4 regions of the Streptomyces sp. AK010 genome follow, and region 2 is predicted to be linked to each of the others. Evidence: riboswitches for the same ligand, from Rfam matches in the RefSeq annotation. Region 2 holds a riboswitch; each other region holds the start of a gene.
The links. A riboswitch is a leader RNA that binds a small molecule or an ion and turns the genes downstream of it on or off. The one in region 2 is predicted to bind cobalamin.
Positions count from the first base shown of each region.

Region 1: another riboswitch for cobalamin. It lies ahead of HDC93_RS24225 (prenyltransferase/squalene oxidase repeat-containing protein); the one in region 2 lies ahead of HDC93_RS24925 (ribonucleoside-diphosphate reductase subunit alpha).
Region 3: another riboswitch for cobalamin. It lies ahead of HDC93_RS11375 (cobalamin biosynthesis protein); the one in region 2 lies ahead of HDC93_RS24925 (ribonucleoside-diphosphate reductase subunit alpha).
Region 4: another riboswitch for cobalamin. It lies ahead of HDC93_RS16705 (energy-coupling factor ABC transporter permease); the one in region 2 lies ahead of HDC93_RS24925 (ribonucleoside-diphosphate reductase subunit alpha).

Region 1 is NZ_JACHCX010000013.1:113,165-115,355, forward strand. Features, by position in the region: gene HDC93_RS24220 (SAM-dependent methyltransferase) at 1-550, opposite strand, end outside; cobalamin riboswitch at 720-857, shown strand; gene HDC93_RS24225 (prenyltransferase/squalene oxidase repeat-containing protein) at 970-2,181, shown strand; gene HDC93_RS24230 (SCO2322 family protein) at 2,178-2,191, shown strand, end outside.
Region 2 is NZ_JACHCX010000014.1:20,070-22,260, forward strand. Features, by position in the region: gene HDC93_RS24925 (ribonucleoside-diphosphate reductase subunit alpha) at 1-1,017, opposite strand, end outside; cobalamin riboswitch at 1,140-1,274, opposite strand; gene HDC93_RS38720 (hypothetical protein) at 1,819-1,995, shown strand; gene mctP (monocarboxylate uptake permease MctP) at 2,078-2,191, opposite strand, start outside.
Region 3 is NZ_JACHCX010000005.1:56,054-58,244, reverse strand. Features, by position in the region: gene HDC93_RS11375 (cobalamin biosynthesis protein) at 1-922, opposite strand, end outside; cobalamin riboswitch at 1,022-1,180, opposite strand; gene HDC93_RS11370 (hypothetical protein) at 1,298-1,519, opposite strand; gene HDC93_RS11365 (inorganic phosphate transporter) at 1,553-2,191, opposite strand, start outside.
Region 4 is NZ_JACHCX010000007.1:314,548-316,738, reverse strand. Features, by position in the region: gene cbiQ (cobalt ECF transporter T component CbiQ) at 1-244, opposite strand, end outside; gene HDC93_RS16710 (energy-coupling factor ABC transporter substrate-binding protein) at 251-619, opposite strand; gene HDC93_RS16705 (energy-coupling factor ABC transporter permease) at 616-1,317, opposite strand; cobalamin riboswitch at 1,347-1,532, opposite strand; gene HDC93_RS16700 (serine/threonine-protein kinase) at 1,661-2,191, opposite strand, start outside.

The DNA of each region.
Region 1 (2,191 bases), on a different contig from region 2:
CGGGGGGCAGGGCGTCCACCAGCCGGCGCACGATCGAGCGGGCCTCGTCGTGGTCCTCGATGTGGCCCAGGATGCCCATCAGCATGAGGGCGACGGGCTGGTCGAAGTCGAGGGTCTTCCCGGCCTCCCGGACGATGGCGCCGGGGTCGCGCAGGTCGGCGTCGACGTAGTTGGTGACGCCTTCCGGCGTGCTGGTGAGCAGGGCACGGGCGTGGGCCAGCACCAGCGGGTCGTTGTCGGCGTAGACGATCCGGCTCTCCGGGGCCACCCGCTGGGCGATCTGGTGGGTGTTGTCCACGTTGGGCAGGCCGGTGCCGATGTCCAGGAACTGGCGGACGCCCTCCTCGGCGGCGAGGTGGCGCACGGCGCGGGCGAGGAAGTAGCGGGCGGCGCGGGCACCGGTCTCGATCCCGGGGAAGACCTCACGGAACGCGTCACCGGCCACCCGGTCGACCTCGTAGTTGTCCTTCCCGCCCAGCCAGTAGTTCCAGATCCGGGCCGAGTGCGGCACCGAGGTGTCGATCTTGGGGAACGGCTCCTGCTCCGTCATGGACGCTCCTGCGGTGTGTGGTCGTAGGAAGCCCCACGTTAGCCGGTCGGCGCCCCGAAGAGGATCAACTCCTGTGCGGCACCAGGGAGTTCCTCAGATCCGCCTCGGTCCCCCCTCTCACCTGACCGGCGGCCCCGTACCGTGGGGCCCCGGTCCCCTCGGCCCGTTTCCCACGTGCGGGTACAGTGAGCGGGTCGTCATCACACCGTACGGGGGGAAGCCGGTGCAATTCCGGCGCTGACCCGCAACCGTGAACCGCCGCCCGAGGTGGTGAGCCGGATCGCCCCGTACGGTTTCGTGACCGGCTCACGTGCCCGGCGGTCCGCCGGTGCACGGCACCGTCGAGGTATACGGAGCCGAGCCGCCGGGGGGTGCCCCGTGCTGCCCGGCTCCCCCACAGGGAGAGGCACCCGCCGATCATGAACGTCCGCCGCAGCGCCGCGGTCCTGGCCGCCGTCGCCGTGGTCGGCGCCGCCACCCCGGCCGCCGCCGACCCGTCCCCGTCGCCCTCCCAGGCGTTCCCGTCCGCCCTGTACGGCGGCACGGACCCGAAGTACGACGGTGTCTGGCGCCAGTCGCTCGCGCTGCTCGCGCAGGACACCGTGGGTGTGAAGCCGGCGGCGAAGTCCGTGCAGTGGCTGGCGCGGCAGCAGTGCGAGAACGGCTCCTTCGCCGCGTACCGCCCCGACCCCACCGCCGCGTGCGACGCCAAGACCATGCTGGACACCAACGCCACGTCCGCCGCCGTGCAGGCCCTCACCGCGCTCGGCGGGCACGACGACGTCACCGGCAAGGCCGTCGGCTGGCTGAAGTCCGTGCAGAACGAGGACGGCGGCTGGGGCTATTCGCCCGGCGGTGCCAGCGACACCAACTCGACGTCGGTCGTCATCGGCGCGCTCGCCGCCGCGGGCGAGAAGCCCGACCAGGTCGTCAAGGGCGGCAAGTCACCCTACGACGCGCTGCTGAAGCTCGCCCTGCCCTGCGGCGGGGACGACGACGGCGCCTTCGCGTTCCAGCCGGACAAGAAGGGCGAGCTCGCCGCCAACGCGGACGCCACGGCGGCCGGTGTGCTCGGGGCCCTGGGCAAGGGCATGGTCGTCGAGCCCGGCGAGAAGTCCGACGCGACCTGCGAGAAGGCCGGGACGCCGGAGCAGGCGGCGGCGAACGGCGCGGGCTACCTCACCGCCGCCCTGGCCAAGGACGACGGGCACCTGATGTCCGCGCCGGCCGGTGCCGAGCCCCAGCCCGACTACGGCAACACCGCCGACGCGGTCGTCGCGCTCGCCGCGCAGGGCGCCACCGCGCAGGCGGAGAAGTCCGTGCGGTGGCTGGAGAAGAACTCCGCGGCCTGGGCCGCGCAGAGCGGTCCGGCCGCCTACGCCCAGCTGATCTTCGCCGCCCACGCGACGGGCACGAACCCGCGCGACTTCGGCGGCGCGGACCTCGTGAAGCAGCTGGGCGCCACGGGCCCGGCCCCGCAGGCCGCGGAGAAGACCAAGGCCGCGGACGAGAAGAAGGAGGACTCCGGCTCGGACTTCTTCGGCGTCTGGTGGTACGTCGGCGTCTGCCTCGTCGCCGGCATCGGCATCGGCTTCCTGTTCACCGGCCGCAAGAAGAAGCAGCAGCCGTGATCCGCCGGGC
Region 2 (2,191 bases):
GTCCGGCACCCAGTGCGCCAGGTTCAGGTTGTGCGTGCGGCGGGCGTCCTCGCCGGTGTTGTCGCGCAGCTCCAGGAACTCCTCGATGTCGGCGTGCCAGGTCTCCAGGTAGACCGCCGCCGCGCCCTTGCGCCGGCCGCCCTGGTTCACCGCGGCGACCGAGGCGTCGAGGGTCTTCAGGAACGGGACGATGCCGTTGGAGTGCCCGTTGGTGCCGCGGATCAGCGAACCGCGGGCGCGGATGCGGGAGTAGGCGACCCCGATGCCCCCGGCGTGCTTCGACAGCCTGGCCACCTGGTGGTACCGGTCGTAGATGGAGTCCAGCTCGTCCTTGGGGGAGTCGAGGAGGTAACAGGACGACATCTGCGGGTGCCGGGTGCCCGAGTTGAAGAGGGTGGGGGAGGAGGGGAGGTAGTCGAGGCGGCTCATGAGCCCGTACAGGGACGCCACCTCCTCCAGCGCGCGGGTGGTGTCGTCCTCGGCGAGGCCGCTCGCCACCCGCAGCATGAAGTGCTGGGGTGTCTCGACCACCTTGCGGGTGATCGGGTGCCGGAGCAGATAGCGGCTGTGCAGCGTGCGCAGGCCGAAGTAGCCGAAGCGGTCGTCGGCGCCGGTGTCGATCAGGGCGTCGAGCCGGGCCGCGTGCAGCCGTACGAACTCGGCGGTCCGGTCGGCGATGAGGCCCTCGCGGTGGCCGACCGCCACGGACTCGGTGAAGGACGTGACGCCCTGCGAGGCGGCCTCCTCGCGGATGCCGATGGTCAGCAGCCGGGCGGCCAGCCGGGAGTAGGCGGGGTCCTCGGAGATCAGACCGGCCGCGGCCTCCGTCGCAAGCCCCCGCAACTCCGCTTCGTCCGCGGCGGCGGACCGGCCGCGCAGCGCGGCGGCGGCGACCCGGCCGGGGTCGGCGTCGGGGAGGTCGGCGGTCAGCTCGGTCAGGGTCCGCAGCAGCGCGGTACCGGGAGCGTCGTGCTCCTCCTCGGCGGCTGAGACCGGTTCGGCTGGCGCGATGGTCACGTGGGGCTCTCCCTCGCTCGGCACGGGGCCTCGTCGAGGGCGGGGGGCAGCACACGAGCGCACGCGGCGTCGCGTCCACCGGCCCATTCCACGAGGCCCGGACGTCAGGGCACACCGGCCGGGTGGCCGGGTGCGCTGTCGGCAGGTCCTCGGACTGACTCCCGTGCGCCTATATGGGCATGGGTACACCGTTGCGGGACAGTTCCGGATTCCCACCGGATTCCCCTGCGGCGACAGCGAGCATGAGCATACATCTTGTGCCGGGCTCGGTCGGCACCCCCAGATGTTGTGTCGCGGTGGTGTCGGAGCGTCAGCTGATGGATGAGGAGAGTGATCCCTCGGGGCATGTCCCACCGGGTTGCGGGGCGCCTTGGAGTGCTTTCCATGGAAGTAGGTGCCGGCGCCCGTCAGATCCTCCGCAGCGGGAACCCTCTCGGAGGGAGCAAACGCCATGACGAGGGCCGTCCGTCGCACGCCGGGCAAGGAGCGGCCGCGCAACGCGCCGACGGTGACAGTGATCTGCGCCGGGCGGCAAAGTGGACCAGCCGCGGCTTCGTCGGCCACTGGCACAGTCTGACCATCCGTCTTGAGGCCCGAGGCACCACCCGCCCGAAGAAGGGACGGGCGCCCCGACGAGGTCGAGGAGCGCATGATCCGCGCGGAGCAGTCCGGCATGCCGCTTCCGCCGTGTCTCCGTACGAACCGCGAACCGCTGCGGCCCGGTACCGCGACCCCGCCCCAGCCCGGCACCACATGCCTGCCCGACTGCAGTTCCGACTCTGCCCGTACCCGTCACGGGGCGTGCCCCATGGAGAGATCCGGGAGCCGTTCTGCCGCCAGCAGCAGGCTCTGCTGCCCGGACGCCTGCGCCGCTGGTTCCCGAGGCTGCTGCGCCGGAAGACACCGCCCTGGGTGAGCATGCGCGTCCGCGAACTGGACCGCTTCTGGCATGCCATGGCCACACGCACGCGCGACTAGGGCACGGGGTAGGTGTGCCCCTGGGAGGATACGACGACGGGCCGCCGGGATCCCCCGACGGCCCGCCCCCGCTGTGCAGGACTCAGTGCGCGGATCCCGCGGTCGCAGGCGGAAGCTCCACCTGGACCCCCGGGTCGCCCGCGTCCGCCGTGTAGTCCTCCGGCTTGGTCTCGTCGACGCCGTCGGGGGCCTTCAG
Region 3 (2,191 bases), on a different contig from region 2:
TCAGCAACCGCGCGCCCGCGCACACCCCGAGCGCGAGCCACGTCACGCGCTTCGACAGCCGCACGGCCCGCTCGACGTCGTGCGTGCCGACGGCCCGCCCCCGCGTGTTCAGCACGGGCCGGTGCTCCACCCGCCCGCCGTACGAGAGCGTCCCGCCCAGCCGCACCCCGAGCGCCCCCGCGAACGAGGCCTCCACGGGACCGGCGTTGGGACTCGGATGCCGCACCGCGTCGGCCCGCCACGCCCGCACGGCCCCCCGCGGATCCGGCCCGGCCAGCACGGCGAGCACGGCGGTCAGTCGCGCTCCGGGCCATCCCGCGAGGTCGTCCAGCCGCGCGGAGGCCCACCCGTACCGGCGGTACCGGGCCGACTTGTGCCCGACCATGGCGTCCAGGGTGTTGACGGCCCGGAACCCGAGCAGCCCCGGCACCCCGCCGACGGCCCCCCACACCAGCGCCCCCACCACGGCGTCGGAGGTGTTCTCGGCGACCGACTCGACCACGGCCCGGGCCATGCCGTCGGCGTCGAGGGCCTGCGGGTCCCGCCCGCACAGATGCGGCAGCCGGGCCCGGGCGGCCTCGACGTCCCCGGCCTCCAGGGCACGCCCGATGGTCCGCGCCTCCCGGGCCAGCGACGTACCCCCGACGACGGCCCAGGTGGCGGCTGCGGTCAGCGTGATGGAGGCGACGGCGGACGGCCGCACGGCACGCGCGGCGACGGACCCGAGGGCGACGGCCCCTCCGGCACACACGGCGGTGTGCAGCGCGCCCCACCCGCGGTGGTCCCGCCACAACACCCGTTCCACGGCACCCGCGGCCCGCCCGAACGCGGCGACCGGATGCCCCCGGTGAGGATCACCGAGCAGCAGGTCACCGATCAGGCCGGCGGCGGCGCCGTACGCGAAGACGCGACCGGCACCCATGGGCTCAGCCGGCCAGGAGGGCGGGCAGGGGTGGGGTGTTGAACCTCGATCGGCAGCCGCGCATGGCGATATGTGTCCTCACTCAGGGTGTCCACGCCCTGGTTCGACTAGACCGGCGGTGAGAGTTCCTGGCTCCCGGGGATCGCTACCCCGGTGACAGTGGCGGGACCGCGCCGGACTTTCACCGGCTTCCTCTCCTGCCGCCGTATTGGCCCCGGCAGTCCACCACGGCCGGGAACCGCCGTCAACTTGCCGTTGACCTGCGAGGGGAGAGTGTGGAGAACCCCACATCGCCCCCTTGCGTACACACGACGACCGGGCGGCACGGAACCGGAGTTCCGTGCCGCCCGGTGGACACGACGTGCGGTCAGGCCCTCAGGCCACGATCAGATAGATCCCGTATCCCACGGCCGCCGCACACGCGGCGAAACAGGCGTACGCGCCGGTGACCGCGAGCCCCGCGGATCCGCCCTCCGCCACCGCACGTTCGCGGCGCGACAGGCCGGTGATGCCGAGGGTGAACAGGCCGACGAGGGCCACGGTGACCACGAGGCTGATACCGAAGACGGAACCGAGGGCCGCCCAGTCGATCTTCATATCGGAGACTCTTCCTTGTAACCGGTGGCGGGGTCAGACCGTGGTGGTCGTGGTCGGCGTGCGCTCGGCGGTGGCCTGCGACGGGAACGCGGGGATCGGGTCCTCCGACGCCTTGGCCGAACCAGTCGCGGGGGGCGGCGTCACCGCGGCCATCGCCGTGGTGACCACGCCCGCGGGCTCCGCGTCGTCGGTGTCGTTGACGTTGGTGTGGTCGACCACCTCGCGCCGCGACAGCTTCCAGATCGCCGCGCTGGAGGCGATGAGGAAGACCGCCACCACGGCGGTGCCCCAGCTGCCGAAGCCGGTGACGTACTCGGCGAGAGCGCCCACCAGGGCCGCCGCCGGCAGCGTCAGACCCCACGCGACGAACATCCGCGTCGCGGTGGACCAGCGGACCACGCCGCCCTTGCGGCCGAGCCCGGCGCCCATCACCGAGCCGGACACGGAGTGCGTCGTGGAGAGGGAGAAGCCGAGGTGCGAGGAGGCGAGGATGACCGTGGCCGCGGAGGTCTGGGCGGCGAAGCCCTGCTGCGGCTGGAGGTCGGTCAGGCCCTTGCCCATGGTGCGGATGATGCGCCAGCCACCCAGGTACGTGCCCAGCGCGATGGCGAGACCCGCCGAGAGGATGACCCACATGGGCGGGTCGGAGTCGGGCGCGACGGCGCCGCCGGC
Region 4 (2,191 bases), on a different contig from region 2:
GCAGCGTGACCGCGCCGGTCACGCAGAAGCCCAGCGGCACCCGGTAGGCCCGCCACAGCCGCCGGCCGGGCACCCCGGCAGGCCCCAGCAGCACCACCAGGGCGGTCAGGAGGACCAGGGCCGCGCCCGGCCAGGGCGGCAGCGAGATCGCGAGCACGGTGAGGCCGAGCCCGAGCACGGCCTTGTCCACGGGATGGCGGCGGCGCCAGCGACTGCTGTGCGCCGCCGCGTCGATCGGCAGCACCCGGGCTCAGTCCTGTTCTGCGGTGGACTTCCCGGCGGCGCCGGCGAGCGCGCTGTCGGCCTCCCGCTCCAGCGCCCGCTGCTCACCCTGCCTACGGCCCCGGCGCAGACCGAAGTAGTAGGCGAGGACACCGGCGCCGAGAGCCGCCTGGAGGGCGAACAGGGCCGACTCGATCTCACCGGACGGCGGCTCGTACAGCGGTGAGAACCACGGCTCGTAGTCCGGCTTCAGCTCGGTGATCGCCGTCTCGGCCTCGCCGTCGGACCCCGCGAACGGCTCCTTCTTGTGGTCGCCGAGCCCGAGCGCCAAGGGAAGCACCGCGAGCGCGGCCACGGCGAGCAGCAGCGCCAAGTTGATCTTCGTGTTCCTCTTCATCGGGTCACCGCCTCGGTCTCCGTCCGCGCCTGCTTCTTGGCGAGGAGCACGCCCAGCCGGGTCAGTTCGCCCTTGCTGGACTGCACCAGCAGCCGCATCACAAGCACGGTCAGCAGACCCTCGCTCACCGCGAGCGGAACCTGGGTGACGGCGAAGATGGAACCGAACTTGCCGAGCGCGCCCAGGAATCCGCTTGCTGGGTCGGGGAAGGCGAGCGCCAGCTGCACGCTGGTGACGCAGTAGGTGGACAGGTCGGCGACGAACGCGCCGGAGAACACCGCCACCATCAGCGGGGCGTTGGAGCGCCGCAGCAGCTTGTAGAGGGCGTATCCGGCCCAGGGGCCGACGATCGCCATGGAGAAGACGTTGGCCCCGAGCGTGGTCAGGCCGCCGTGCGCGAGCAACAGCGCCTGGAACAGCAGGGTGATGGTGCCCAGCACCGCCATGATGGGCGGCCGGAACAGGATGGCTCCGAGGCCCGTGCCGGTGGGGTGTGAGCAACTGCCGGTCACGGACGGCAGTTTCAGGGCGGACAGGACGAACGTGAAGGCGCCGGACGCACCCAGGAGCAGAGTGCTCTCGGGGTGCTCGCGCACTTCACGGGTGAGTGACCGGACCCCGTGGACGACGAACGGCGCCGACGCGACGCCCCAGGCGACCGCGTGCGCCGGAGGAAGGAAACCCTCGGCAATGTGCATGGCTCAGCAGACCCTCTCCAGCACCTCGTGGATGGTTGACGCGCCTTGGCCGGTCTCCTGGCTGACGGGTACCACCGCCCGGACTCCGCCTTCCCGGGTCACAAGGACCCAGTGGCTGCCCGTGAGGGCCGGAGCCGGACTTCCCGATTCACAGTGGCGAGGGCCGCACCGGCATCACACCGGATTTCCCGTTCACCAAGGCCTGGTGACAATAAGGCCGGGGTAAGGGCGATGACAAGCCACCCAAGGGGCGCGCAAGAGGGCGCCCGCTCGCACACCGGCGCATCCCCCGGCTGATCCACGTGCTCCGGTCAGGGGTCCGCCGTGCGGCGTCCGGGCCGCGTCAGTCGTCGCCTCCGTCGCCGTCGCCCTCCCCGTCCTTCCCGGCTCGGCGCGGCTTCTCCGGCTTCGGCTTCTCCGGCCCGCCGGGGCCCGCCTCTTGGGTCGCAGGGGCGGTGCCGGGCGCGGACGCGACAGGCGTCGGGGATGCGGTCGGCGCGGAGGGAGTGACATCGGCCACGCTGCCGGTGGCCGGCGCGTCGGCCACCGCCGGACCGGCCCCGGGACCGGCCTCGGAATCGGAGGACGAAGAGGACGCGGAGTCGGTGGACGGCGTGGCGGCGGGGCTGCTCGCGCTCGGGGACGCGTCCGGCTCCGTGCCCTCCGCGGTCGTGTCGGGCGAGAACCAGCGCATGCCGATGAGCATCGCGGCGAGGAAGAGCGCCGCGGCGGCTGCCGTCGCGGCCAGTCGCGACCGGTTGCCCGGGCCGCCCCGCCCGCGGGAGCGTCCCGAACGCCCCGCCTGGGCCGCCCGGGCCGCGCTGCGGTGCCCCGGAGTCGCGGGCAGGGCGTACGTGGTCGGACTGCCGGCCCC